3 regions of the Hylemonella sp. GW821-FHT10B10 genome follow, and region 1 is predicted to be linked to each of the others. Evidence: predicted binding sites of a transcription regulator. Region 1 holds the regulator's gene; each other region holds the start of a gene.
The links. Region 1 encodes sigma-54, which starts transcription at its own class of promoters, with help from an activator protein. Its sites were predicted from a motif close to TGGCANGNAANCTGCTTT; they were not measured.
Positions count from the first base shown of each region.

Region 1 (9,571 bases):
GCGAGGTTGGCACCGTAGAGCGCGTAGTGCGCTTCGTCACCTGACAGGCCCAGCACCCAGCCCAGCACGAAATGCAGCAGGCTGTGGCCTGCCAGGAGCAGGGCCAGGATGTGGGAGGGGCGCAGGGTGACAGACACGGGGGATCTCGGGGGTGGGAGCACGAAGTCTAAACGAGGGGCAGCGCTAAACTGCTGCCATGGAACCGAAATCCGTGGCCGGCTTGCCGTCCGCCATCGACCCCACTCTCTGCCCTCTGTGCGGCCAGTCCAACGCCTGCGCCAACCAGCTGGCACGTGCCACCGGGGTTGCCCAGCCGCCCTGCTGGTGCACCACGGCCACCTTCACCCCGGAGCTGCTGGCGCGCGTACCGGCCGAGGCACGACGACTGGCCTGCATCTGCGAGGCCTGCGCCCGGGCGGCCCGGCCCTAGGCGGCTTCGGCTTATTTCGCTCCCTCGATGATCCAGCGCATCAGCGCTTCAGACTCTTCGCGGCTGAGGCGTTCATGGGCTGCAATGTGGCCGAACAGGCCGCCCTCGCGCAGCTTGTCGGCCAGCCGGCGCGGCGCATCCACCTGTCCGCGGTAGCGCGCGTAGTCGCCAGCGAGCTGGTTCATGCTCGGCGCGCTGCGCCGTGGCGGTTCGCCATGGCAGCTGAAGCAGCCCTTGTCCAGCGCAAGTTGCGCGCTGGCCAGGGTGGCTGGCGCGTACGCCAGCAGCAGAAGCAGGCAGCCCATGTGGTGCAGTGTCATGTACCGCATGGTGCCACCATGGCGCCCCGCCTGCTAGCATCAGGTTCCCACCGTCTTCCAGCCTCCCAAGCCATGACCCGCACCCACGAAGAGCAGCGCCAGGCCCGGCGTTCGACCTGGATCAGCGTCTGGGTCAATGTGTTCCTGGCGGCTGCCCAGGTGGTGATCGGGGTGTTCGCCCGCTCTCAGGCCCTGATCGCTGACGGCCTGCATTCCCTGTCCGACCTGGTGGCCGATGGCGTGGTGCTGTTTGCCGCGCGCCATTCCCATGCCGAGGCCGACGCGGAACACCCCTACGGCCATGCACGTTTCGAGACGGCCGCCTCCCTGGCCATCGGCCTGATCCTCGTGGCCACGGGTGTGGGCATGGTCTGGACGGCCGGGGTCAAGCTGCACGAGGGCCAGAACCTGGGCGCCGTGCACCCGCTGGCGCTGGTGGCCGCGCTGATCACGCTGGTCGCCAAGGAGGGTTTGTTCCGCTACATGCGGCGCATCGGTGAGCAGCTCAAGAGTTCCATGCTGATCGCAAACGCCTGGCATGCACGCGCGGATGCGGCTTCTTCCCTCGTGGTGGCGCTGGGCATAGCTGCCAACCTGCTGGGCTACCACAGCATGGACGCGGTGGCGGCGGTCATCGTGGGTTTCATGATCGTCAAGGCGGGCTGGGATTTCTCGGTGGATGCCTTCCACAGCCTGACCGACCACGCGCTCGACCCCGAGGAGATCGAGCGCATCCGCCGCACGGTGCAGGCCATCGATGGTGTGCTGGACGTGCATAACCTGCGCACGCGACGCATGGGCGACTGGGCCGTGATCGACATGCATGTGGAGGTGGGCACGCATCTCTCGGTGTCTGAGGGGCATTACATCGCCGAGCAGATCAGCGCGCAGGTCAAGTCCGCGCACCGGGTGGCCGAGTGCACGGTGCACATCGATCCCGGCACGGTGCGCCATCTGGCCCGCGTGCTGGCCTTGCCGCCGCGGGACCGGGTGCTGGCTCGCGTGCAGGAGCTGCTGCGCGAGGCGCCGGCCGCGCTGCGCCTGCATTATCTGGAAGGCGGGCTCGAGGTGGAGATCGAACTGGCCCGGCCCCATACGCCGGACGAGCTGTCGCGCCTGCAGCGCGAATTGCAGACGGCCCTGGCCAATCTGGGCCCTCTGGCCCGTGTTACGGTGGCCGGCCCCGGCACAAGGTCCTCGACATGAAACACCCCTCCACCCTGCCCGAAATGCAGGCCCGCTACGGCGAAGGCTACCGCTGGCTGCTGCTGCTGGCCGTGATGGTGGGCACCATGGCCTCCATCATGTCCTCGACCATCATCAACGTGGCCATCCCCGACATGAGCCACCAGTTCGTGCTGGGCCAGGAGCGCGCGCAATGGGCCACCTCCAGCTTCATGGTGGCCACCACCGTGGCGATGTTGTGCACCCCCTGGCTGCTGGCGAGCTTCGGCTACCGCCGCACCTATGTGGTGGCCATGCTCATGCTGCTGGGCGGCGGTGTGGGCGGCGGCCTGGCGGGCAGCTTCGAGGTGGTGCTGGTGGCGCGTGTGGTCGAGGGTCTGGCCGCGGGTGTGGTGCAGCCCATCCCGGCCATCATCATCATGCGGGCCTTCGCTGCCCACGAGCGCGGGCGCGCGGGCGGCATCTTCGGCATGGGTGTGGTGCTCGCGCCCGCCCTGGGCCCCAGCATCGGCGGCCTGCTGGTGGACTGGTTTGGCTGGCGCTCCATCTTCTTCATGGTCGTGCCCTTCTGCCTGGCATCGCTGTGGCTGGCCTTCCGTTATGTGCCCACCACTTCGCCCGGGGGCAGCGCGCCCGATCGCCACGGCAATCGGCTCGATTGGCAGGGCCTGCTGCTGGCCACGGTGGGTACCCTGTGCCTGCTCAACGGCATGGTCGAGCTGCATGGTGCGGCCGGGCCGCAGGCCTGGGCCCTGCTGGGCCTGGCCCTGGCCTGTACGGTGGTGTTCATACTCTGGCAACGGCACCAGGCGCGCCGCGGCGACATGCCGCTCATGCATCCGGACCTGTTTGCCTTCCGTTCCTTCGCCATGGGCAGTCTGGTGGCCTTCATCTACGGCACGGCCCTCTTCGGTTCCACCTACCTGCTACCGCTCTACATCCAGATGGCCCAGCAGCTCTCGGCCTCGCACGTGGGCACCATCATGCTGCCGGCCGGCCTGGTGCTGGCCGTGACCATTCCGCTGGCCGGGCGCCTGTCGGACCACTGGCCCATCCGGGTGCTGATCTGCATCGGCCTGGGCCTGCTGGCTGTCTCTTTCGCGCTGATGCTGACCCTGATGCCGGGCATGGCGCGCCAGACCGTGCTGGCCTTGCTGGTGGCCTGGGCGATCCTGGGTCGTATCGGCCTGGGGTTCATCCTGCCCTCGCTGAACAACGGGGCCATGGCCGGGTTGGAGCCGCGCCTGATCTCGCAGGCCTCGAGCGCCATCAATTTCCTGCGCATGCTGGGTGGCGCCGTCGGTGTGAGCCTGTGCGGCATCGTGCTGGAGTGGCGCATCGCCGTGCATGGCGACAGCCTGGCCCGCGGCGAGACCAGCCCCGCGCGACTGGCCGCCTTCGACGAGACCTTCGTGATGCTGGCCGGGGTCTGCGCCCTGGCCATGCTGGCGGCCTGGCGCATGCGCAGCACACCGCGCGGGCAGCCCGAGCCGAAGGAGGCCTGAAACCATGTGCCAGCTGCTGGGCATGAACTGCAATGTGCCGACCGATGTGCTGTTCAGCTTCGCCGGCTTTGCCGAGCGCGGCGGGCGTACCGACCACCATGGCGATGGCTGGGGCATTGCCTTCTTCGAGGACAAGGGCCTGCGCCATTTTGTCGACCACCAGTCGGCCGCCGAGTCGCCGGTGGCCGAGCTGATTCGCCACTACCCGATCAAGAGTCGCAACGTGATCTCGCACATCCGCAAGGCCACCCAGGGGGAGGTGACGCTGGAGAACTGCCACCCTTTCGTGCGCGAGCTCTGGGGCCGCTACTGGGTGTTCGCGCACAACGGCGACCTCAAGGACTACATGCCGCGCCTGCACGGCAGCTTCAGGCCTGTGGGCCACACCGACAGCGAGCGCGCCTTCTGCTGGCTGATGCAGGAACTGGCCAAGTCACATGCCAGCGTGCCCAGCATTGCCGAGCTGACCTTGACGCTGCGCGAGCTGGTGCCGCAGATTGCGAAACACGGCACCTTCAATTTTCTGCTGAGCAATGGCGAGGCCCTGTGGGCCCATGCCTCGACGAACCTCTACCACGTGGTGCGCCAGCACCCCTTCGGCAGCGCCACGCTGCGCGACGAGGATCTGAGTGTGAATTTCGCCGAGCACGCCGCGCCGGGCGACCGCGTGGCGGTGGTGGTGACGGCCCCGCTGACCACCGATGAGCAGTGGACGGCGTTTGCACCGGGTGAGTTGCGGGTTTTTGTGGACGGCACGCCCGCCAAGGGCTGAGCCGACGCTCAACGCACTGTCAGTGCGGTTTCCAGCGCGTCGATGAACATGGCCGCCACGTCGAAGCCGGCCTGGTGCGTGATTTCCTGGAAGCAGGTGGGGCTGGTGACGTTGATTTCGGTCAGGCAGTCGCCGATCACGTCCAGGCCCACCAGCAGCAGGCCGCGCGCGGCCAGCACCGGGCCGATGGCCCCGGCAATTTCCAGATCGCGCGCGCTCAGGGGCTGGGCAACACCCTTGCCGCCGGCTGCCAGGTTGCCACGCACTTCGCCGCCCTGCGGGATGCGCGCCAGCGCGTGGGGCACGGGTTTGCCGCCGATGACCAGGATGCGCTTGTCGCCCTGGGCGATGGCCGGCAGGAACTTCTGCACCATCAGGGACTGCGCGCCGTCGCGGTTCAACGTCTCGATGATGCTGCCCAGGTTCATGCCGTCGTCGCGCACGCGGAAGATGCCCATGCCGCCCATGCCGTCCAGCGGCTTCAGGATGATGTCGCGGTGCTGCGCGTGGAAGTCGCGCACGGCCTGCGCGTTACGTGTGACCAGCGTAGGCGTGGTGAATTGCGGGAATTCCAGGATGGCCAGTTTTTCGGGGTGGTCGCGCAGTGCGCGTGGTTTGTTGAAGACCCGGGCGCCTTCACGCTCGGCCTGCTCCAGCAGATGGGTGGCGTAGAAGAACTCGCTGTCGAAGGGTGGATCCTTGCGCATGACGATGGCGTCGAAGTCGCGCAGCGCGGCCAGGCGCTGGGCCGGTGCCAGCGGTGATTCGTGGAACCAGTGCTCCTCGTGGCCGGTCAGGCGGATGCGGCGCACCGGCGCCTGCACGCCGGTGCTGGCCGTCCAGCTCAGGTGCTGGGGCTCGCAGGCGGCCACCGTGTGGTTGCGGCGCTGGGCCTCGCGCATCATGGCGAAGGTGCTGTCCTTGTAGGTCTTGAAGGATTCCAGCGGGTCGGCGACAAAGAGCAGGTTCATGGATGGCGCAACAGGGCTAGCGGTGGCCGGAAGTCTCTCACGAATCCTCGGAAGACATACGGCAGGGGTCCTGCAAGCACGCGTACCGCCCAGGGGCAAAAGCAAGGACTGGACCAGCCGCCCGGCCCGATTACAATGCCCAGGACCCCAAAGAGCAAGATTCGTGCCTTTATGAAATTCACCATCCTCCGCTTCCTTCTGTGCGCAGCCTGTGCACTGAACGCGGGCGTGGCCAGTGCCGAGAAGGCCGATGCCAAGAAACCGATGAACATCGAGGCCGATGCCCTGCGCTATGACGATCTCAAGCAGACCAGCGTCTTCAGCGGCAATGTGGTGCTGACCCGGGGTTCCATCATCATCAAGGGCACACGCATCGAAGTGCGCCAGGACCCCCAGGGTTACCAGTTCGGCGTGGTGACGGCCGAAGCCGGCCAGCGCGCCTACTTCCGCCAGAAACGCGACGGCGAGGACGAATACATCGAGGGAGAGAGCGAAACCATCGAATACGACGGCCGCGCCGACGTGTTCAAGCTGATCAAGGACGCCCGCCTGCGCCGCCTGCGCGGCACCCAGGTGGCCGATGTGGTGACGGGCAACATCATCCAGTACAGCAGCCTGACGGACGTGTTCACGGTGGACGGCGGCCCGCAAAAGGGTGGCGAGCGCGTGCGCGCCACGCTGACACCGCGCAACGAGACGACAGCGGCCCCGGTGGCACCACGCCCCGGCCTGCCCCTGCGCAATGACGACACCTTGGGCGGAGGACGCAAGTGAGCGACAGCCAGCAGATGGTAAGCGGGGCTGTGCCCGACTCCCAGCCCGACTCGGCGATCGCCCAGGACACGCAGCCCGGCGCCGACACCAGCCGCCTGGAGGCGCGCCACCTCAAGAAGTTCTACGGCAGCCGCGAGGTCGTCAAGGACGTGGCCCTGACCGTGCGCAAGGGCGAGGTGGTGGGACTGCTGGGCCCCAACGGGGCGGGCAAGACCACCTCCTTCTACATGATCGTGGGCCTGGTGCGTGCCAGTGCCGGCGAGATCCTGATCGACGACGAGCGCGTGGAGCACATGCCCATCCACCAGCGCGCGCGCATGGGCCTGAGCTACCTGCCGCAGGAGGCGTCCATCTTCCGCAAGCTCAACGTCGAGGACAACGTGCGCGCCGTGCTGGAGCTGCAGCGTGACGAGGCCGGCAAACCGCTGAGCAAGGGCGAGATCGAGAACCGTCTTACCGCCCTGTTGCAGGACCTGCGCGTGGAGACGCTGCGCTTGTCGCCCGCGCTCGCGCTGTCGGGTGGCGAGCGCCGCCGCGTGGAGATCGCCCGCGCCCTGGCCACCCAGCCGCGTTTCATCCTGCTGGACGAGCCTTTTGCCGGTATCGACCCGATCGCGGTGATCGAGATCCAGCGCATCATCAGTTTCCTCAAGGCGCGCGGCATCGGCGTGCTGATCACCGACCACAATGTGCGCGAGACGCTGGGCATCTGCGACCACGCCTACATCATCAGCGAGGGCCGGGTGCTGGCCCAGGGCACGCCAGCCGAGATCGTCAACAACGCCGATGTGCGCCGGGTCTACCTCGGCGAGCACTTCAAGATGTGAGGGGGTCCCCCCTGCACATCGGCTTGGCATCATGAAACAGGGACTGTCGCTACGGGTCTCCCAGCACCTGGCGCTCACGCCCCAGTTGCAGCAGTCCATCCGTCTGCTGCAGCTCTCTACGCTGGAGCTGAACCAGGAGGTCGAGCAACTGCTCGACGAAAATCCCTTCCTTGAACGCGCCGACGACAGCGTCGAGCGCGAGGCCCATGGCCTGGAGCGTGCCGATACGCCGGTGGCACAGGACGAGGCGGAATACGACTACAGCAGCAGTAGTGCGTCGTCCAGCGATGGACCGGACGACAGTGCCACCACCAGCCTGGAGATCGAGGGCAACTGGGAGGGCGACGGCAGCGTGGACATGTCGCCCGACGACAGCGAATGGGGCGGCGACGCGCCGGCGCGCAACGGCGCGCGCGAGGACGACGAAGCCGACGCCACCGAACTGGCGCGCAGTCAGGAATCGCTGCCGGACTTCCTCAAGCGCCAGGCCCTGTCCCTGCGCCTGAATGCCGTCGACCGCGCGGCCCTGCTGTTCCTGATCGAGTCGCTCAACGACGACGGTTATCTGGAAGACACGCTGGAGTCCCTGGCGCAGGGCCTGGCTGGCGACGATCTGGAGCAGGTGGAGTCCGTGCGCGAGCATTTCGAGCTCGCGCTGCGCCTGCTGCAAAGTCTGGAGCCCACGGGTGTGGGCGCGCGCAACATGGCCGAATGCCTGCGCCTGCAGCTGCACGCCTTGCAGGCCGATGCGATGAGGGGTGCGGCGGCCTTGCCGGAGCCCGCGGTGGTGGCGCAGGCCCTGCGCATGATCGAGCAGCCGCCCGAACTGCTGGCGCGGCGTGACCTCAAGAAGCTGGCACAGCTCTGCGGCGGCAGTGAAGCCCTGACGCGCGAGGCCCTGGGTCTGGTGGCGCGGCTGGAGCCCAAGCCCGGCCGGCGCTTCGTCAACGTCGAGCGCAACGTCATCGTGCCCGACGTGCTGGTGCTGCGCAGCGGCAATGGCGCGCAGACCCGTTTTCGCGTGCAGCTCAACCCGGACATCATGCCGCGCCTGCGCGTGCACGACATCTATGCCAACGCGCTCAAGGGCCACAAGGCCGGCGGCCGCGAAGGCGACAACTACGCCGCGCTGCAGCAGCGCCTGCAGGAGGCGCGCTGGTTCATCAAGAACATCCAGCAGCGTTTCGACACCATCCTGCGCGTGAGCAGCGCCATTGTCGAGCGGCAGAAGAACTTCTTCATGCACGGCGAACTGGCCATGCGCCCGCTGGTGTTGCGCGAGATCGCCGACGAGCTGGGTCTGCACGAGTCCACCATCAGCCGCGTGACCACGGCCAAATACATGTCCACGCCCTTTGGCACCTACGAACTCAAGTACTTCTTCGGCTCGGGCCTGGGCACCGAATCCGGCGGCAACGCTTCGAGTACGGCGGTGCGCGCGCTGATCAAGCAGTTTGTCAGTGCCGAGAACGCCAAGAAACCCCTGTCCGACAGCCAGCTCTCCGAGATGCTCAAGGAGCAGGGCATCGAATGCGCGCGCCGCACCGTGGCCAAATACCGCGAGGCCTTGAAAATAGCTCCCGCCAACCTGCGCAAAGCGCTCTGAATGGACGCACTGTGAACCAGCTGCAATTGTTTCTGCCTTGCGCCGCCGGCGTGGAGGACTATCTGGCGCCCGAGATCCTGCAGATCACGGGTCTGCCGCCGGGGTGTGTCACCAAACAGCGCGGCGGGGTGGCGGTGCGCACCTCGTTTGCGCAGGCCATGCTGCTCAACCTCTACAGCCGCCTGGCGCAGCGTGTGCTGGTGTTGCTCTCGTACACCGAATACCGCAGCGAACAGGATCTGTACCGCGCCGCCATGGCGGTGCCCTGGGAGCAGTGGTTCACACCTAAGGAAAGCATCAAGGTCGAGGTCACGGCGCAACACAGCCCGCTGACCTCGCTGAACTTTGCAGCGCTGAAGGTGAAGGACGCGGTTTGTGACCGTTTTCGCGAAACCTCGGGCGGCGTGCGCCCCGATGTGGACACCCAGTGGCCCGACGTGCGGATCTACGCCCACCTGACCACCGACAGCTGCTCGCTCTATATCGATACCTCGGGTGAGCCGTTGTTCAAGCGCGGCTGGCGCGAGGACAAGGGTGATGCGCCCCTGAAGGAGACTCTGGCCGCGGCCATGATCGCTGCCAGTGGCTGGGCCGATGGCGACGGTGACCTGCTGCCGCTGTACGACCCCTGCTGCGGCAGCGGCACGGTGGTGATCGAGGCGGCGCAGATCGCCTGCAACATCGCGGCCGGTTCGCTGCGGCGTTTCGCTTTCGAGAAATACCGGCCTTTCCGCGCCCAGGAGTGGGCCGCCATGAAGGCCGAGGCCGCGCAGGCCGTGGTCAAGCCCGAGCCCGGCCAGGCGGCGCTGATCTACGGCAGCGACGTGTCGCACCGCATGGTGGACTTTGCCCAGCGCAATGCCCAGCGTGCCGGTGTGGCCGACGTGATCGAGTTCCGCGGTGGTGATGCACTGCAGCGCATGCCGCCCATCGAGGGCGGTGGCGTGATGTTGCTGAATCCGCCGTATGGAGAACGTATCGGCATCGGTGGTGTGGCAGGCGAGGGCGAGGGCGCGCGCTTTGGCGCGCGTGAGCTGGCGCAGACCGACGAGGGCGTGGAGTTCTTCAGCCAGCTGGCCGCCCACTGGAAGAAGAACTACAGCGGCTGGACGGCCTGGGTGCTTACACCCGACCTCAAGCTGCCGGGCAAGATGCGCCTGAAGGAGTCGCGCCGGGTCCCC
Region 1 covers NZ_JBWKNN010000003.1:438,475-448,045, forward strand. The annotation lists gene AC07NT_RS15610 (ArnT family glycosyltransferase) at 1-137, opposite strand, end outside; gene AC07NT_RS15615 (cysteine-rich CWC family protein) at 197-430, shown strand; gene AC07NT_RS15620 (c-type cytochrome) at 442-750, opposite strand; gene AC07NT_RS15625 (cation diffusion facilitator family transporter) at 823-1,956, shown strand; gene AC07NT_RS15630 (DHA2 family efflux MFS transporter permease subunit) at 1,953-3,440, shown strand; gene AC07NT_RS15635 (class II glutamine amidotransferase) at 3,445-4,212, shown strand; gene gshB (glutathione synthase) at 4,221-5,183, opposite strand; gene lptA (lipopolysaccharide transport periplasmic protein LptA) at 5,355-5,957, shown strand; gene lptB (LPS export ABC transporter ATP-binding protein) at 5,972-6,784, shown strand; gene rpoN (RNA polymerase factor sigma-54) at 6,816-8,390, shown strand; gene AC07NT_RS15660 (THUMP domain-containing class I SAM-dependent RNA methyltransferase) at 8,402-9,571, shown strand, end outside.

Region 2 (9,571 bases), 250 kb from region 1:
CTGGCGCCAACGGCCAGCACCACGGCCCAGTTGGCTCTGGGTGATGCCCTGGCCGTGGCCCTGCTCGATGCCCGCGGTTTCAAGGCCGAGGACTTTGCCCGCTCCCACCCGGGGGGCTCGCTGGGGCGCAAGCTGCTCACCCATGTGAGTGACGTGATGCGCCAGGGTGAGGCCGTGCCCAAGGTAAGTGCCGAAGCCGGTTTCAGCGTCATCATGCGTGAGATGAGCGCGAAGGGCCTCGGTGCCACGGCGATCGTTGATGGGATGGACCGGGTGCTGGGCATCTTCACCGATGGCGATCTGCGGCGTCTGTTGGAACAGGGTGTGGATGTGCGCGTAGGCAGCGCACAGCAATTCATGCACCCCAATCCGGTGACCATCGCGCACGATGCGTTGGCGGTGGAGGCCGCCGAAATGATGGAGCAGCGCCGCATCACCAGCGTGCTGGTGGTCGATGGCGAGGGCCGCCTGTGCGGAGCTTTGAACAGCAACGATCTGATGCGCGCCAAGGTCATATGAACGCCCGACAACCAGCGCTGGCCATTGCTCCCGAGCTGCTGCTGCTGGCGCAGGGCATGCGTGTTGCGTTTTTTGACGTCGATGGTGTGCTCACCGACGGCGGTCTTTATATCGGTGAAACGGGTGAGAGCCTCAAGCGCTTCCATACCCTGGACGGTCATGGACTCAAGCTGTTGCAGCGTGCCGGCATCACGCCGGCCGTGATCACCGGGCGGGACAGCCCGGCGCTGCGCGCGCGTCTTAAAGCCCTGGGCATCAGCCATGTGCACTATGGCACCGAGGACAAGCGGCCGGCCGCCGAGCAGACGCTGCAAGCTTTGGGGCTGGACTGGGCGCAGGCGGCCGCTATCGGCGACGACTGGCCGGACCTGCCGGTGCTGCAACGTTGTGCTTTTGCCTGCGCACCGCCCAACGCCCATGTCGAAGTGCTGGCGCGTGCGCATCATGTGACGAAAACAGCCGGCGGCAGCGGCGCCGCGCGCGAGTTCTGCGACCTGCTGCTGGTAGCCAGTGGTCGTTACGCCGGTTTGCTGCAGGAGTACACGCAGTGATCCGTATCGTGCGCCTGGCCTGGGACCGGCTGTCGATCTACCTGCCCCTCATGCTCATGGGCCTGCTGGCACTGGGCACCTATTGGCTGGTGCGCAGCACGCCCTTGCTGGAGCCCGGGGCGACGGAGCAGCCCCTGCGCAAGGACCCGGACTACATGATGGAGCGCTTCTCCATCAAGACCTTCGATGCCGACGGGCGACTCAAGAGCGAGGTCTATGGCGAGCAGGCGCGGCACTATCCGCACACCGATCTGCTGGAGATCGACCAGGTGCGTATCCGCAGCTTCAACAGCCGCGGCCATCTGACCGTGGCCACCGCCAAACGCGCACTGGCCAACAACGACGCCAGCGAAGTGCAGCTCATGGGTGATGCGCAGGTAGTGCGCGAGGCCACGGTGGACCGGGCGGGCGTTACGTTGCCGCGCGTGAGCTTCAACGGTGAATTCCTGCATGCCTTTCTGGAAGAGGAGCGCATCAAGTCACACAAGCCGGTGGCACTGACGCGGGGCAACGACCACATCACCGCCGAAAGCATGGACTACAGCAATTTCGACCAGGTGGTGGAATTGAAGGGGCGGGTGCGCGGCACGCTGCAGGCGCCGCAGGACCGCTGAACATGGCGGAAGCTGTGGTGCGCAGACTTGTCTTCATCACAGGGGCATCCAGCGGCATCGGCCAGGCCCTGGCCTGGCAGTGCTATCAGGCCGGGTATGACCTGGCCCTGGTGGCGCGCCGTGTGCACGAGATGCAGCAGTGGGCGGATACCCATCAGCTCGATGGTGCACGCTATTGCCTGTATGCCGCCGACGTGGCGGATGTCCAGAGCATCGTGGCAACCGGGCAGGCCTGCCTGGCCCAGCAGGGCCTGCCAGATATGGTGGTGGCCAATGCCGGCATCAGCGTGGGCATGGACTCCGCTCAGAGACAGGACCTGGACGTCATGGCGCGGACCTTTGCCGTCAACAACGTGGGCCTGGCGGCCACGTTCCATCCTTTCATCGTGCCCATGCAGCAGCGTGGTTCGGGGCGCCTGGTGGGCATCGCCAGCGTGGCGGGCATCCGTGGCTTGCCTGGCCATGGCGCCTACTGCGCCAGCAAGGCCGGTGTCATCAGCTATTGCGAGAGCCTGCGAGGTGAGTTGCGTGGCAGCGGCGTGCGCGTGGTCACGCTCTGCCCGGGTTATATCGACACCCCGCTGACGCGGCAGAACCGCTATGCCATGCCCTTTCTCATGTCGCCCCCGGCCTTTGCCGAGCGTGCCCTTCGGGCGATCGAGGCTGGCGTGAGCTACCGGGTCATTCCCTGGCAGATGGGCGTGGCCGCCAAATTGCTGCGTATCCTGCCCAATGCCTTGTTCGACCGCCTGTTGGCAGGCCGGCCGCGCAAGCATCGCGCCCCGGCGTCCTAGCCAGGCTCAATAAAAAGGCCCCTGACGGGGCCTTTGAAGATATCCGGACAGGATCAGTAACCGCGGCGTCCGCCGCCCCCGCCTCCGCGCGGGTTGCCGTAGGGGCTGCGGAAACCGCCCTCACCACCTCCGCCTCCGTCCCCGCCGCCTTCACGACGGCCACCACCGTAACCCCCCCCTCCGCCACCGCCACCATAACCACCGCTGCGCGGGGGGCGTGGTTCCATCGGGCGGGCTTCGTTGACGACGATGCTGCGGCCGCTCAGGGGTTGGCCATTCATGCCGTTGATGGCGGCCTGCGCCTCGGCATCACTGCCCATTTCGACAAAGCCGAAGCCTTTGGAGCGGCCGGTGTCGCGTTCCATCATGACCTTGGCGCTGCTCACGCTGCCAAACTGGCTGAAAGCCTGTTCCAGGTCGTTGTCGCGGATGGAATAGGCGAGATTGCCGACGTAAAGTTTATTGCCCATGCAGGGACTCCTCAAAAGCCGAAAACAAGCGATGGAGTCCCAGAAACGCAATCAATTCGTGTATCGACGATGCGAATTCGGCAGGTCACCGCAATCCTGTGACAAGCCTCCCAGCCGCCACGTTTTAATTATTGACACAGAAATCCTGTTCAGACAAGGTGCCCTGGCCTAGGAAAAACCATGAAAAAAGGACCCGCATGGGGTCCTTTTTGGGGGGAAATCAGAGCTTAGTAGCTGCTGCGGCCACCGCCGTAACCGCCGCCACCGCCTTCGCGACGGCCACCGCCGCCGCCGCCGTAACCGCCGCCGCCGCCATAACCACCACCACCGCCGCCGCCGCCGCCATAACCACCACCGCCGCCGCCGCTACGGGGCGGGCGGGCTTCCATCGGACGGGCCTCGTTCACCACCAAGGCGCGACCGCCCTGCTGTTGGCCGTGCAGGGCGCTGATGGCGGCCTGCGCCTCGGCATCGCTGCCCATTTCGACAAAGCCGAAACCTTTGGAGCGGCCGGTGTCGCGTTCCATCATGACCTTGGCGCTGCTCACGCTGCCGTGCGCGGAAAAGGCGCGTTGCAGGTCTTCATCACGGAAGGAATAGGGCAGGTTGCCCACGTAAAGTTTGTTGCCCATGAAGGGACTCCTCAAAAAGACTCAGTTAAGGCGATGGAGTCCGATAGCCGCGAGCAACAAAGCACTGAAGACTTGAAGAAGACGCAAAACCGACGAATCACCGCAATTTAATACCACCGATTTACAGCAGTACGTAACTATTATGCGTGATCCCGTTGAAATATCCAGCAAGTGGATACCCGCAGACCCCGGATTTGCAGGAAAGCGGGGCCTGGATGCGACAAACCGGTCGTATCCAGGCCGCCCTGATTGCGTATCGCTGCTGCCAAGGCGAGCCGCTGGCCCTACCAGTTGACCTCGCGGTCCGGTGTGGCGCCGATCTTGTGGATGGACAGGTCAGCACCGTCGAACTCTTCCTCCTGGCTCAGGCGCAGACCCATACAGAGCTTGAGCACACCGTAGACCAGGAAACCCCCGGCCGTGGCCCAGAGCACACCCAGCCCGGTGCCGATGAGTTGCCCCGCCAGGCTCACGCCGCCCAGGCCGCCGAAGGCCTTGCTGCCGAAGATGCCGGCGGCGATGCCGCCCCAGGTGCCGCACAGGCCGTGCAGGGGCCAAACCCCCAGCACGTCGTCGATCTTCCACTTGTTCTGCGTCAGCGTGAACATGAAAACGAAGATGGCGCCGGCCACGCCGCCCACCACCAGCGCACCCAGCGGGTGCATCAGGTCCGAGCCGGCACACACGGCCACCAGGCCGGCCAACGGTCCGTTGTGCACGAAGCCCGGGTCGTTCCTGCCCAGTAGCAGGGCGGCCAGCGTGCCGCCGGCCATGGCCATGAGCGAATTCACGGCCACCAGGCCCGAGATCTTGTCCAGGGTCTGGGCGCTCATGACGTTGAAACCGAACCAGCCCACGGTCAGGATCCAGGCGCCCAGTGCGAGGAAGGGAATGCTGGAGGGCGGGTGGGCCGAGATGCCTCCATCCTTGCGGTAGCGGTTGTAGCGCGCGCCCAGCAACAGCACGGCGGGCAGGGCGATCCAGCCGCCCACGGCGTGCACGACGACACTGCCGGCGAAGTCGTGGAACTCCGCGCCGCTTACGGATTGGATCCAGGCCTGGATGCCGAACTTCTGGTTCCAGGCGATGCCTTCGAACAAGGGATAGACCAGGCCCACGATGGCGGCGGTGGCGATCAGTTGCGGCCAGAACTTGGCCCGCTCGGCGATGCCGCCCGAGATGATGGCCGGAATGGCCGCAGCAAAGGTCAGCAGGAAGAAGAACTTCACCAGTTCATAGCCGTTTTTAGCGACCAGCTCGTCGGCGCCAATCAGGAAACCGGTGCCATAAGCCACGGTGTAGCCCACCAGGAAATAGACCACGGTGGAGACCGAGAAGTCGACCAGGATTTTGATCAAGGCATTGACCTGGTTCTTGCGCCGGACCGTGCCCAGCTCCAGGAAAGCAAAACCGGCGTGCATGGCCAGAACCATGATGGCGCCGAGCAGGATGAACAGGGCGTCGGCGCCCTGCTTTAGTGCGTCCATAAGGAGATCTCCGAAGAAAATGCTTTTTTCTGGTGCGAAAACCAGGGTTTTTAGGAAATGCACCAATGACAAGCAAAATTCAGGCCAAACCGCTCCAGGAAGGTGCAATGCGCGCACCAAGGAAGGTAAAAGGGGCATGAAACCCGACAGATAGAATCAGCGGGTGGAAGCTTTTCTGATTTCGACCGGCCTGGTCGCGCTGGCCGAAATGGGCGACAAGACGCAGCTGCTCGCCCTCATCCTGGCGGTCCGTTTTCGCAAGCCCTGGCCTATCGTGGCGGGCATTCTGGTCGCCACCCTTTTTAACCATGCCTTGGCTGGCGCCGTGGGCGCCTGGGTGACCACGGTGCTGGGCCCGGTTTGGCTGCGCTGGATCCTGGGCCTGTCCTTTCTGGCCATGGCGGCCTGGATGCTGATACCCGACAAGATGGACGACGACGACGTCTCGCGGGTGCCGCGCTGGGGTGTGTTCGGCACCACCCTGGTCGCCTTCTTTCTTGCCGAGATGGGCGACAAGACCCAGATCGCCACCGTGATGCTGGCCGCGCAATACCAGGCTTGGGCCTGGGTTGTGGCCGGCACCACGCTGGGCATGATGCTGGCCAATGCCCCGGTGGTCTGGCTGGGCGAGCGCATGACACGCCGTATTCCGATCCGCCTGGTGCACCTGGTCTCAGCGGGGATCTTCCTTGTGCTGGGCCTGGCGGTGCTGTTCGGCTGGGGTGCCTAGTTTCCTGGCTTGCGCCGATAGATCACGTGGTAGGCCAGTCCCACCAGCACGCTGCCACCGATCAGGTTGCCCGCGATCACCGGTAGCAGATTGCCCAACATGCCGCCCCAGGTGACCGGGGTCGTGGCGCCCAGTGGACCGAAGTGTTGCAAGAGCATGGCCAGCGGCATCAGGTACATATTGGCAATGCTGTGCTCAAAGCCGGCGGCGACAAAGGCCATGATGGGCGGTACCACTGCCACGGCCTTGTCCACCACACTGCGACCGGCCATGGCCATCCACACGGCCATGCAGACCAGCACATTGCACAGCACGCCGCGAAAGAATGCCTGCAGAGGCGACAGATCCTGCTTGGTCAGGGCGATCTTCACGACCTGTTGCCCGATAGCACCGCCATTCAGATCGGTGTGCCCGCTGGCAAACACCAATACAGCCAGGCCGGCCGCTCCGATGAAGTTGGCCCCGCACACGAGCACCCAGTTGCGCAGCACTTCCGCACTGCTGATGCGGCCATCGGCCCAGGCCATGGCCAGCAGGTTGTTGCCAGTGAAGAGCTCGGCGCCCGCCACGACCACCAGCAACAGGCCCAGCGAGAACACCAGGCCGCCGCCCATGGCCGCTGCGGCAAAGCCCAGTGTGGCATCGGACTTTACCAGCACGGACAGCATCGCCCCCAGGCCAATGAAGGCGCCGGCCAGAACGCCCAGCATGAGCAGGGGCAGTGTGGCCAGCCTGGCTTTGGTCACGCCCACCGATTCGATGCGCTGGGCGATTTCGCTCGGGGCGTAGGCGTCAGATCCATACAGCTCGGACATGGGCAACTCCGGTATCGATAGATGAAGACTTGGACTTATACTAATCCTCAGCGCCGATTTGAACCCGATTGCGGGCGCCGGAACCCTGGAGTTCCGAAGTTCAGCTAAACAGGCAAGTGTTTCGATTCCCTGAGACCCGGCCGAGCTGAACGCTATGCCGGGTTTTGTTTTTTGAGATCCAGACCGCGATGCTGATCGCCCAGCCCCAGGCCATGACCTTTGATGCCGCCTTGCCTTTGCAAAGCGGCGCGAGCATCCGCGGCTACACGCTGGCCTACGAGACCTACGGCAGGCTCAACGCCGACAAGTCCAACGCCGTGCTGATCTGCCACGCGCTCAATGCCTCGCACCACGTGGCCGGCGTCTACGAGGGCCAAGCCAAAAGCGAGGGCTGGTGGGACAACATGATCGGCCCGGGCAAGCCGGTGGACACGGACAAATTCTTTGTCATCGGCGTCAACAACCTCGGCTCCTGTTTCGGTTCCACCGGACCCATGCACGTCAATCCGGACACGGGCAAGGTCTATGGCGCCGACTTCCCCGTGGTCACGGTGGAAGACTGGGTCAACGCGCAGGCGCGCCTGCTCGATGTCCTGGGTATCCAGACCCTGGCGGCTGTGATGGGCGGTAGTCTTGGCGGCATGCAGGCCTTGTCGTGGACCCTGCAGTACCCCGGGCGTGTGCGCCACGCCGTGGTGGTGGCCAGCGCGCCCAACCTCAATGCCGAGAACATCGCCTTCAATGAGGTGGCACGGCGCGCCATCGTGACCGACCCCGATTTCCATGGGGGTCATTTCTACGAGCGGGGCGTGATCCCAAAGCGTGGCCTGCGCATTGCCCGCATGATCGGTCACATCACCTACCTGAGCGACGACGTCATGAACGAAAAGTTCGGGCGCGAACTCAGGACAGCCGTGGACGGCGTCGCACGCGAAGGCTATCAGTACACGACGCAGGACATCGAGTTCCAGATCGAAAGTTATCTGCGTTACCAGGGTGACAAGTTCAGCGAGTACTTCGATGCCAACACCTACCTGCTGATCACCCGCGCACTGGACTATTTCGACCCGGCACGCCGGCACGACGGCGACTTGACCCGCGCACTGGCGGCGGCGCGCTGCAAGTTCCTGCTGGTGAGTTTCAGCACCGACTGGCGTTTCTCGCCCAAGCGCAGCCGCGAGATGGTCAAGGCCCTGCTCGACAACCGCCGCGAACTGAGCTACGCCGAGATCGACGCCCCGCATGGCCACGATGCCTTCCTGCTGGACGACGCGCGTTACATGAAGCTGGTGCGCTCCTACTTCCAGGGCGTTGCGCAGGAGGTGGCAGCATGAGCGATCGCCTGACCCTGGAAACCATCGCCAGCCTGGTGCCGCAGGGTGCCCGCGTGCTGGACCTGGGCTGCGGCGATGGCGCCCTGCTGGCCCATCTGCAGGCCACGCGTGGCTGCAGCGGCTACGGCATCGAGATCGCGGACGCCAACGTGCTGGCCTGTGTCCAGCGTGGTGTCAACGTTATCCAGCTGAACCTGGACGAGGGGCTGGCCCTGTTCGAAGACCAGAGTTTTGACGTGGTGCTGCAGATCGACACCCTGCAGCACCTGCGCAACGCCGAGACCGTGCTGCGCGAGACGGCGCGCGTGGGCCGCGTGGGCATTGTGGCCTTCCCCAATTTCGCGCATTGGCCCAACCGGCTCAGTGTGCTGGGTGGCCGCATGCCCGTGACGCGTCGCCTGCCCTACCAGTGGTACGACACGCCCAATATCCGTGTAGGCACGCACGCCGACCTGGAAGTGCTGGCGCAGCGCAACGGCCTGCAGATACTCGACAGCTTCGGCCTGCACAATGGCCGCCTGCGCCGTTTCATGCCCAATCTGCTGGCCAGTACGGCGGTGCTGAAGTTTTCGCGCTGAAAGCCCGTCCAGCCATGCCAACCGATCCAGCGCTCAGCTCCCATGCCCATGCCGAGCGGGCCCGTGCCCTGTTGGCCAAGGCCACGGAGGTGTTTGATGCCGCCGCCGTCCAGGCTGCGATGGACCGCGTGGCTGGCGAGATCAACGCCCGTTTTGCCCGGACCGACAGCCCCGCTTTTCCGCTGGTGCTGGGCGTGATGGGCGGCGCCGTCGTCTTTGCTGGCCAGATCCTCACGCGTTTCAAGTTCCCGCTCGAATTCGACTACATCCATGTCACCCGTTATGGCGCCAAGGACCAGGGTGGCCGCATCGAATGGAAGGTGGAGCCACATGCCGAGGTGCGCGGGCGCACGGTGATCGTTCTCGACGACATCCTGGACGAGGGCGAGACCCTGGCGCACGTGAAGGAGCGGCTGCTCGAAATGGGCGCCGCCGAGGTGCTGCTGGTTGTGTTCGCTGACAAGGACATCGGCAAATCCAAGCCGGCCAGGCCAGACTATGTGGGCCTGGTCTTGCCCAACAAGTTCGTGGTCGGCGTCGGCATGGACGCCTACGGCTACTGGCGCAACCTGCCCGGCATCTGGGCGCTCGACATCTAGCGCACGACGGCTGGCGTCTCAGGTGCCCGCTGCGCTGCCGTAGCCCATGGTCCGGGGCAGCCAGAGCACGATCTCGGGGAACAGGGTCATGGCCACCAGCAGACTCAACAGCATCACCAGGAAGAGCCAGCCTTCACGCATCATTTCCCCGATCGGTATGCCCGTCAGCGCCTTGGTGACGAAGAGCAGCATGCCGAAAGGCGGATGGATCAGGCCGATCATCATGTTGAGCACCACCAGCACGCCGAAGTGCACCAGGTCCACGCCCAGCATTTTGGCCGCGGGCAGCAGCATGGGCACGAAGACCAGCAGCAGGACCGAGACGTCGAGGAAACAGCCCAGGACCAGGAACAGGGCGTTCACCATGAACAGGAACTGCAGGCGGCTCAGGTGCAGGCCGTCAACCCAGGCCGCCATGGCCTGGGGTACGCCCTCGGCCGTAAAGGCG
Region 2 covers NZ_JBWKNN010000003.1:189,586-199,156, forward strand. The annotation lists gene AC07NT_RS14460 (KpsF/GutQ family sugar-phosphate isomerase) at 1-519, shown strand, start outside; gene AC07NT_RS14465 (KdsC family phosphatase) at 516-1,070, shown strand; gene lptC (LPS export ABC transporter periplasmic protein LptC) at 1,067-1,684, shown strand; gene AC07NT_RS14475 (SDR family oxidoreductase) at 1,687-2,478, shown strand; gene rbp (RNA-binding regulator) at 2,532-2,948, opposite strand; gene rbp (RNA-binding regulator) at 3,176-3,580, opposite strand; gene AC07NT_RS14490 (ammonium transporter) at 3,865-5,067, opposite strand; gene AC07NT_RS14495 (TMEM165/GDT1 family protein) at 5,231-5,797, shown strand; gene AC07NT_RS14500 (formate/nitrite transporter family protein) at 5,794-6,612, opposite strand; gene metX (homoserine O-succinyltransferase MetX) at 6,801-7,946, shown strand; gene metW (methionine biosynthesis protein MetW) at 7,943-8,524, shown strand; gene AC07NT_RS14515 (hypoxanthine-guanine phosphoribosyltransferase) at 8,539-9,123, shown strand; gene AC07NT_RS14520 (TRAP transporter large permease) at 9,142-9,571, opposite strand, start outside.
Region 2: the regulator sigma-54 is predicted to act here: its motif matches at 5,137-5,154, upstream of AC07NT_RS14490 (ammonium transporter).

Region 3 (9,571 bases), 360 kb from region 1:
CAGCACCTTGAGCGAAACCTGAGTGATCAGTCCCAGGGTGCCCATGGCGCCGGCCATCAGGCGCGAGACGTCGTAACCGGCTACGTTCTTCATGACCTGGCCGCCAAAGGTCAGCAATTCGGCCTTGCCGTTGAGCAGTTCCAGCCCCAGCACGTAGTCGCGTACGGCGCCGACACTGACCCGGGCCGGACCGTTCAATCCTGCGGCCAGCATGCCGCCCACGGTGGCGACGGCGCCGTCCGTGGCGAAATGCGGCGGCTCAAAGGGAAGGTACTGGCCCTTTCCCGCCAGCACGGCTTCCAGCTCGGCCAGCGACGTGCCGGCACGCACTGTGACAACCAGCTCACTGGGTTCGTAGCTGACGATACCGGCCAGAGGCCGGGTGTCCAGCAACTCACCCAGCAGGGACTGGCCGTAGAAGTCTTTGCTGCCGCCACCGCGGATGCGCAGTGGCGTACCGGCCGCGGCAGCCTGGCGCACACGCTTCGTTATGTCTTGCAGGGCTTGATCCATGCCGCCATGTTAACGGCTGGCAGGCGCGCCAAGGAAAAAAGGCCCGCTTGAGCTTGCGCTCTTGCGGGCCTGAACCAGAGGAGACTCTCGCTTGCTCTGGTGCGGCAGGCGGTGCACAAGGCGCCGGCTGCCGTCCATTGCTCGTTTAACGGTTGTAGGCGGTTTCGCCGTGGGCCGTGATGTCCAGACCTTGGCGCTCGTCTTCTTCGCTGACGCGCAGACCGATGGTCAGATCGACAATCTTGTAGGCGATGAAGGAGACCACGCCAGACCAGACGATGGTGATCATCACAGCCTTGGCCTGGATCCACACCTGAGCGGCGATGGAGTAGTCGGCCGGGGTCACCATGCCGGCCGTGACCCAGTCACCGACCAGGCTCGGGCCACCCAGGGACGGGCTGTTGAACACGCCGGTCAGCAGGGCACCGAGGATACCGCCGACGCCGTGTACGCCGAACACGTCGAGCGAGTCATCGGCACCGAGCAGCTTCTTCAGACCGCTGACACCCCACAGGCAGATGAAGCCAGCCAGCAAGCCGACGATCAGCGCGCCACCGATGCCGACGTTGCCAGCAGCGGGCGTGATGGCCACCAGGCCAGCGACGGCGCCGGAAGCAGCACCCAGCATGGAGGCCTTGCCCTTGAGCAGCGCCTCACCCACGCACCAGGCCAGCACGGCAGCAGCCGTTGCCACGAAGGTGTTGGCGAAGGCCAGGGCGGCGAAGCCGTTGGCTTCCAGGGCAGAGCCGGCGTTGAAGCCGAACCAGCCCACCCACAGCAGGGCGGAACCCACCATGGTCAGCGTCAGGCTGTGCGGAGCCATGGCTTCCTTGCCGTAGCCGATGCGCTTGCCCACCATGTAAGCACCCACCAGGCCAGCAACGGCGGCGTTGATGTGCACCACGGTACCGCCGGCGAAGTCCAGAGCGCCCATCTGCCAGATGTAGCCAGCCTTGCCGTTCATGGCGTCGACGACTTCCTTGGCGGTGTAGGCATCCGGACCCATCCAGAACCAGACCATGTGCGCGATCGGGGCGTAGCTGAAGGTGAACCACAGGGCCATGAACATCAGCACGGCCGAGAACTTCATGCGCTCAGCAAAGGCACCGACGATCAGCGCGCAGGTGATACCCGCAAAGGTGGCCTGGAAGGCGGCAAACACGATCTCGGGGATGTAGACACCCTTGCTGAAGGTCGCGCCGTTGGCGAAGGTGCCTGCGACGTTGTCCCAGATACCCTTCATGAACAGACGATCAAAGCCTCCGATGAAAGCGTTGCCCTCCGTGAACGCGATGCTGTAGCCATAGATGAACCACAACACGACGATCAGCGAGAAGGTCACCATGACCTGCATCAGCACCGACAGCATGTTCTTGCTGCGGACCAGGCCGCCGTAGAACAGGGCCAGGCCGGGCACGGTCATCATGATGACCAGCAACGTGGAGACCATCATCCAGGCGGTGTCGCCCTTGTTGGGCACGGGGGCGGCAGCAGCCGGAGCAGCGGCGTCTGCGGGAGCGGCCGCGGCCGGAGCGGCTGCTGCTGCGGGAGCGGCGGCCTCGGTGGCCGGAGCAGTCTGGGACCAGACTGCGGCGGAGCCGGCCAGCAGGCCCAGACCCAGCACGAAGGAGACGATTAGTTTTTTCATTTCAGTGTTCTCTCTTTAGTGGGAGCCTCAGAGCGCTTCCTTGCCGGTTTCACCGGTGCGGATACGCACGACCTGCTCGAGGTTGTACACAAAGATCTTGCCGTCGCCGATCTTGCCGGTGCGGGCCGAGCCTTCGATCGCCTCGATGACGCGGTCGACCAGCTCGTCAGCCACGGCCGCCTCGATCTTCACCTTGGGCAGAAAGTCGACCACGTATTCAGCACCGCGGTACAACTCGGTATGACCTTTCTGGCGGCCAAAGCCCTTGACCTCGGTGACGGTGATGCCTTGCACCCCGATGGCCGAGAGGCCTTCTCGCACCTCATCCAGCTTGAAAGGTTTGATGATGGCTGTAACGAGTTTCATGGGTTCTCCTCTGGTTTGAGTTGAATTTAGAAGGTGTATTTCACACCCACCACAGCGGTGGCAGCTTCCAGTTGGCGGCCGTTGACCTTGTAGAGACTGGCCTTGCCATCGGTACCGACCGCTGCGATGGTAGCGGACAGGCCCTTGCCCAGATCCTTGGCCAGCGTAACGGAGTAGTCGGTATAGCTGTAGTCCTTGTTCGTACCAGGACCGGCGATTTCCTGGCGGCCCACATGCGGGACGACAGAGTAGCCGCCGCCCAGGTCGAAAGTAGCCGACAGGTCGTAATAGACGCTGCCATCGCTCTTTGCGGTACCGAACAGGTTGGAGAAGGCATAAGACACCTTGAAGGTGTACGCGCCATAGGTCAGGGCGCCATAGGCTTCGTCGGTGCTGGCATTGGCGGTCGACACATCCTTGTAGGTGTTGCCGACGTACTCATAACGCAGGTAGCCCACGTCATACGTGAAGTCCTTGCTGATTTCACCCTTGTAACCACCGTAGATGTCGAGTTCGACATCGCCCTTGGTCTCGATGTTGGCGGCGGTGCCGGCTTCCTTGATCCAGCGGATCTGCGAACCCCAGGCGCCGACGTAGAAACCGCTGCTGTGGGCATAGTCCACGCCGCCTTGCACAGCCGGGGCCAGGGCCGACTGGGCCAGACCGCGGTAACGGTATTCGCTGACGGCACCCACGTTGTAGGCCAGCTGGGCCATGACAGAAGAGCCGGCGGTCAGGGTCAGGGCGGCCAGGGCGATCTTGGATTTCAGGTTCATGTCTTACTCCATCAGAGAGGGTTAAAGGGGACGAACCGGATAAGCAGGGACCGTGCCAAGTTATCTACCCAGAATTTCCACATGAATATGTACACGTATCTGCACAAGCCGCGTTAAGATAACTGTACAAATGTACAGATTGCACCAATAGTGTGCTGTTTGGTGCGGCTTGTAGCGAGGTTTGCACCTTTATGAGGAGGATCTGGTCATGAGCCTGTCACTGGTGCATAGTCGGGCCCTGCTGGGCCTGGAGGCCGCCACGGTCACCGTGGAAGTCCATCTGGCCAATGGGTTGCCCAGCTTCACACTCGTCGGCCTGGCCGAAACCGAGGTCAAGGAGGCACGAGAACGCGTGCGCTCGGCCATCCAGAACGCCGGCCTGGAGTTCCCGCACAACAAGCGCATCACGGTGAACCTGGCACCTGCGGACCTGCCCAAGGACTCGGGCCGCTTTGATTTGCCTATCGCCCTGGGCATCCTGGCTGCCAGCGGCCAGATCGATGCCGCGGCCCTGGCCGACTATGAGTTTGCCGGGGAGCTGTCGCTGTCCGGTGAGTTGCGCCCGGTGCGCGGTGCGCTGGCCATGGCGCTGGCGCTGCGGGGGGTACCCACCCGGTTGGTCCTGCCGCCTGGCAGTGCCGAAGAAGCCGCCTTGGTACCCGACTCCACTATCTACAAGGCTGGCCATCTACTGGACGTGGTGCAGCAATTCCTGCCCGGCCGCGTAGCCACCACCATCGATGCACCAGGCTGGGCCCGGCTTACTGCGCAGCCGCTGCAATGGAACCATGAGGGACCCGACCTGGCCGATGTCAAGGGGCAGGCAGGCCCGAAGCGGGCGCTCGAGATTGCGGCCGCAGGTGGTCACAGCATTCTTTTCAGCGGCCCACCTGGCACCGGCAAATCCATGCTGGCCGAGCGACTGGCCGGTCTGCTGCCCCCGATGTCCACCAACGAGGCCCTGGAAAGTGCCGCCCTGGCCAGCCTGGCCGGACGTTTCGATCTCGCCACTTGGGGCCGGCGACCCACCTGCAGCCCGCACCACTCGGCCAGCGCCGTCGCCCTGGTGGGTGGGGGGTCACCCCCGCGACCGGGGGAGGTCTCACTAGCCCACCAAGGCGTGCTCTACCTGGATGAACTGCCAGAGTTTCCGCGGGCCGCCCTGGAAGCCTTGCGCGAGCCTCTGGAAAGCGGTCGCATCACCATCGCGCGCGCGGCACGGCGCGCTGAGTTCCCTGCCCGTTTCCAGTTGGTGGCCGCCATGAACCCTTGTCCCTGCGGGCACCTGGGCTCGGCCCAACGGGCCTGCCGCTGCACCCCTGACCAGGTAGCCCGCTACCAGGGCCGGTTGTCGGGCCCCCTGCTGGACCGCATAGACCTGCATGTGCAGGTGGGTGCTTTGCCAGCCAACGAATTGCTGCAGGCCCCTCCCGGCGAGAGCACGGCCCGTGTGCGTGCGCGCTGCTCGGCGGCGCACGAGCGCGCCCTGGCGCGCCAGGGCAAACCCAATCACCTGCTCACCGGGCAGGAGATCGACACGCACGCGCGGCCCGAGGAAGCCGCCCTGCGTTTCCTCGATGCGGCCGCGGTACGCTTGGGTTGGTCGGCGCGCGGCCTGCACCGTACGCTGAAGGTGGCACGCACCATTGCCGACCTGGCCGAGGCGCCACGCATCACGCTGGAGCACGTGGCCGAGGCGCTGCAATACCGGCAGCTTCACTCCAGCAGCATCAACGCCTGACGCCGACGCAAGGCCTGCCCGAAAAACAGCCCTGCGGCCACCAGCACGGCGCTGCCCACGGCAATCACGGCCGTTGAGCCAAAGCGGCCCACCAGACTGGCGGCCAGCAGCACGCCGATGGATTGCCCCAGGAAAAGCGCCGAGGCGAACAGCGACACGGCCGTGCCGCGCGCGGCCGGGGCCATCTGCGTGGCATTGGCCTGCATGGTGTTGTGGAACATGAAAAAGCCGAAGCCTGCCAGCAGGCTGGCCGGCAGCGTGGGCCACCACACCGGTGTGAAGGCGATCACCAGCGCAGACAAGCCCAGCAGGCTCACGCCGCCGCGCGCCAGGCCGTGTTCGCCCAGGCGCGGGATCAGGAAACGCGCCACGGCCATATAGAACATGCCACCAAGACCGAACAGGGCTGCAATGGCCCCCGAGGCGGACAGCGACAGGCCCAGTTCATGGTGCAAGTGCGCGGCCCAGATAGCCAGCACGCCAAAACCCGACGCACCCTCAACCAGCGCGACGAGGAGCACGATGCGCGACCAGCGTCCCGTGACGATCTGCAAGGCCTGCTGCACGAAACCGGGGCGCACCTCGGGCACGGGGTTGTGCACGACCGGCGCCTCGCCACGCTGGCGCCGCTCATCACGCCAAAGAAGCAGGCCCACCACACCGAACATCAGGGTCATGAAGGCAAAGGCCCAGCGCCAACCCAGCGTGTCGGTGAACACACCGCCCAAGAGTTGACCGCCGGTGATGCCCAGCGTGGTGCCCAGGCCCACACGCGCCAGCGTCTCCTGGCGCTGCTCATAAGCCACCGCATCACCGATCCAGGCCAGCGACAGCGGAATGATGGCGGCCGCCCCCAGTGCCATCAGCATGCGGGCCAGCACCAGCATGTTGAGGCTGGCCGCAAAGACCGACAGCACGCTGGCCACGCCGCAGCCCAGCGTGGCCCAGGTGACGATGCGGAACTTGCCCAGACGGTCGCCCAGCGGGCCGTAGACCAGTTGGCACAGCCCATAGACCACGGCGAAGACCGAGATCACCCGCGCGGCCTCGGCCAGGCTGACCGAGAACTCCCGCGCCAGTTCGGGCAGCATGGCATCACACAGTCGTTGCACGGCCATGCTCGCGAAGGTAGCGAAGGACAGCAACAGGACGGAACGGTTCGTGGAAGCGGAAATGGTGGCAGTGCCGGAACTCATGCAGGGATGTAGAAAGAGAATCAGCGGACAGGGCACGCACGGCTCGGAAGCGACGTGCGAGGGGCGTACTGAATCATAATCGTCGCCATGCCCACGCGCTCGAGCAAGGATTCCGCGCTGATCGGCTGGCTCTCACTGGCCCAGCTCATCAGTTGGGGCAGCGTGTTCTACACCTTTGCCCTGCTGCTCGAACCCGTGGAGCATGAACTGGGCCTGAGCCGCGCTGAGTCTTCGCTGGCCTTCAGCCTCGCCTTGCTGGCCGAAGGCCTGCTGGCCTGGCCCGTGGGCCGGCTGATCGACCGCGGTCACGAACGCGCGGTCATGACCGGTGGCTCCTTGTTGCTGGCGCTGTGCCTGGCCTTGCACAGCACGATCCACAGCCAGGCGGCCTATTACCTGGTCTGGCTGGGCCTGGGTGCCGGTCTGGCCGCTACGCTGTACCAGCCGGCCTTCGCGGTGCTCACGCGGCGCTTCCCGGACAACTTCCGCCGCGCCATCATCACCATGACCTTCCTCGGTGGACTGGCCAGCACGGTGTTCATCCCGCTATCGGCCTGGCTGATCGACGCACTGGGCTGGCGCCACGCCCTATGGCCCTTGGCCATGATGCAGCTGCTGGTCTGCGCACCTATCCATGCCTTCATGCTGCGCCGCACACCGGCCATGCGGTCCCGTGCGCCAACCCATCATGCACCGCTGGCCCCTTCCCTGCGCCGGCATCTGCTGGGCGCGCCCTTCCTGCTGATCGGCACTTTCATCGTGTTGCTGATGGCGGTGACGGCCGCGCTACCGGCACACCTGGTCAGCCTGCTGCGCGAACACCAGCTGCCCGAAGCCTGGGTCATCGCCGTGCCAGCCAGCATCGGTGTGCTGCAGGTGCTGGGCCGCATGCTCCTGTATTTCTTCGAGCACCACTTCGACATCCACCAGGCCAACCGGCTGATCCCCGGCCTGATCCCCCTGGGCTTGCTGGCCCTGCTGCTCGCCCCGCTGGCCGGGACGGCACAGGTGGTCGTGGTGCTGCTTTTCGTGCTGCTGTATGGCATGGGCAACGGCATGCTGACCATCGTCAAGGGAACGGCCGTTGCCGAATACGTAAGCCACGAGCACGTGGCAACGCTCAATGGCGCGCTGGGCCTGCCCATGGCATTGGCGCGCGCCGCTGCCCCGCTGGTGCTGGGTCTGCTGTGGAGCCCGGCCGGTGGTTATGCCAGCGGGCTGTGGCTGCTGTTGGGTCTTAGCGTTCTGGGCCTGCTGGCCTTGGTGCAGGCGCAACGCCTGGCGCGCAGGCCGCCGACCTAGTAACCTGCTGGCAGGGGCTGCAGCCCCCCTCCGTCCAGGCGCACGCGCTCGCCCACGGCGACCGGTGTGGCCAGCTCCATCGTGCGCCGACTGCCGTCATCCATGCGCAAGTCCACCTGATAAGCCGTCACCTTTTTCATCTTTTTCTCGACCTGGTTTCCGGCAATGCCGCCGCCGATGGCGCCGATGATGGTGGCCACGTCCTTGCCCTGGCCGCGCCCAAACTGGTTACCAACCAAGGCCCCGAGTACGCCACCTGCCACCGCGCCGGTGCCGCCGGACTCCCCTTCCCGCTCCACCGGTGTCACGGCTGTCACGGTGGCGCAATCCACACAGATCGGTTTGACGACCACCGGCGGCGGCGCTTCGACCGGTGCCGCCGCGGCCGCCACGGCCGCCACGGGCGCAGGTTTGGCGGCCTTGGCGTGAGCGACCCTGGGTTTGGTCGCAGCAGGTTTTTCGGCAACAGGGGCAGGGGCTTCGCTCACCGCTGCCGCCACAGGCACGGCCGACGCAACGGTGGCAACCGGAGCGGCCGCTTGGGCTTCATCGGTCTTGTGCGCCTGGGTGTAATACAGCGCGCCACCCAGCCCCAGGACCGCGGCGCCCAGCACGCCCACGGCCGCCCACAGGGTTTTGGTGCCAGCCACCGCGGCGCCGGTCATCGTCACATCGTTCATCTCAGTATTCCTTGCTGACTATAGGTAGGGTAGGCCCGGCAAACACGCCGGACTACACCTTCAACGTTCATGGCTTCAAATCGTAGACAGCAGGGCCACGCGCGCATGCGTCGCGCGTGTAAAAGTCCGTAAAGCCGACCTTGGTCTCAGAGATTGGGGGCCAGCAGGCGCTGCAAGGCCTGCTCGCTCATGCCGCGGCGACGTGCGAGATCGTGCAGCTGGTCCTCGCCGATGCGGCCGACGTTGAAGTAGGCGCTCTGAGGATGCGCCAGATAGAAGCCGCTGACGCTGGCCGCCGGCGTCATGGCCAGGCTTTCGGTGATGCCCATGCCGATCTCTTCGCACTGCAGCAGCTCGAACATCTCCTTCTTCACGCTGTGGTCCGGACAGGCCGGATAACCAGGCGCCGGCCGGATGCCCTGGTACTTCTCGGCGATCATGTCCTCGTTGCTCAGCACTTCGCGGGGCGCGTAGCCCCAGAGGTCGGTGCGCACGCGGTGGTGCAGGCATTCGGCATAGGCCTCGGCCAGGCGGTCGGCCAGGGCCTTGAGCATGATGGCGGAGTAGTCGTCATGGTCGTCCATGAAGTACTTCTCCTTCTTCTCCACGCCGATGCCGGCCGTGACAGCGAACACGCCCACGTAATCAGGTGCCACGCCCTTGGGTGCCACGAAATCGGCCAGGCAGCGGCTGGGCCGCATCACGCCATCCACCACTTGCTTCTCGGTCTGCTGGCGCAAGCCATACCAAGTCATGGCCACGTTGTGGCGACTCTCATCGGTATAGAGCTCGATGTCGTCGTCGTTCACGGTATTGGCCGGATACAGGCCCAGCACCGCATTGGCCGTGAGCCAGCGGCCCTCGATGAGGCGTTGCAGCATGCGTTTGCCATCTGAGTAGACGCGTTGCGCCTCCGCGCCAACGATCTCGTCCTTGAGGATCGCAGGGAAGGGGCCGGCCAGATCCCAGGTCTGGAAAAAGGGGCCCCAGTCGATGTATTTCGCCAACTCAGCCAGATCAAAATTCTTGAAGACGCGACGCCCGATGAACTTGGGTTTCGTCGGCGCATAACCCTCCCAGGCGATCGGCGTCTTGTTGGCGCGCACCTTGTCCAGCGACCACAGAGGTGTCTGCTTCTTGTTGGCGTGCTGCAGACGCACCTTGTCGTAATCGGTATTCAAATCGGCGATGTACTGCGCGGCCTGCTCGGACAGCAGGCCTTGCGCCACACTCACGCTGCGCGAAGCATCGGGCACATAGACCACCGGGCCTTCGTAATGCGGCGCGATCTTGACGGCCGTGTGCACGCGGCTGGTGGTGGCGCCGCCGATGAGCAGCGGGATCTTCCT
Region 3 covers NZ_JBWKNN010000003.1:80,948-90,518, forward strand. The annotation lists gene glcE (glycolate oxidase subunit GlcE) at 1-513, opposite strand, end outside; gene AC07NT_RS13955 (ammonium transporter) at 659-2,161, opposite strand; gene glnK (P-II family nitrogen regulator) at 2,189-2,527, opposite strand; gene AC07NT_RS13965 (TorF family putative porin) at 2,554-3,303, opposite strand; gene AC07NT_RS13970 (YifB family Mg chelatase-like AAA ATPase) at 3,512-5,044, shown strand; gene AC07NT_RS13975 (MFS transporter) at 5,020-6,240, opposite strand; gene AC07NT_RS13980 (MFS transporter) at 6,328-7,542, shown strand; gene AC07NT_RS13985 (glycine zipper 2TM domain-containing protein) at 7,539-8,222, opposite strand; gene metH (methionine synthase) at 8,369-9,571, opposite strand, start outside.
Region 3: the regulator sigma-54 is predicted to act here: its motif matches at 3,344-3,361, upstream of AC07NT_RS13965 (TorF family putative porin).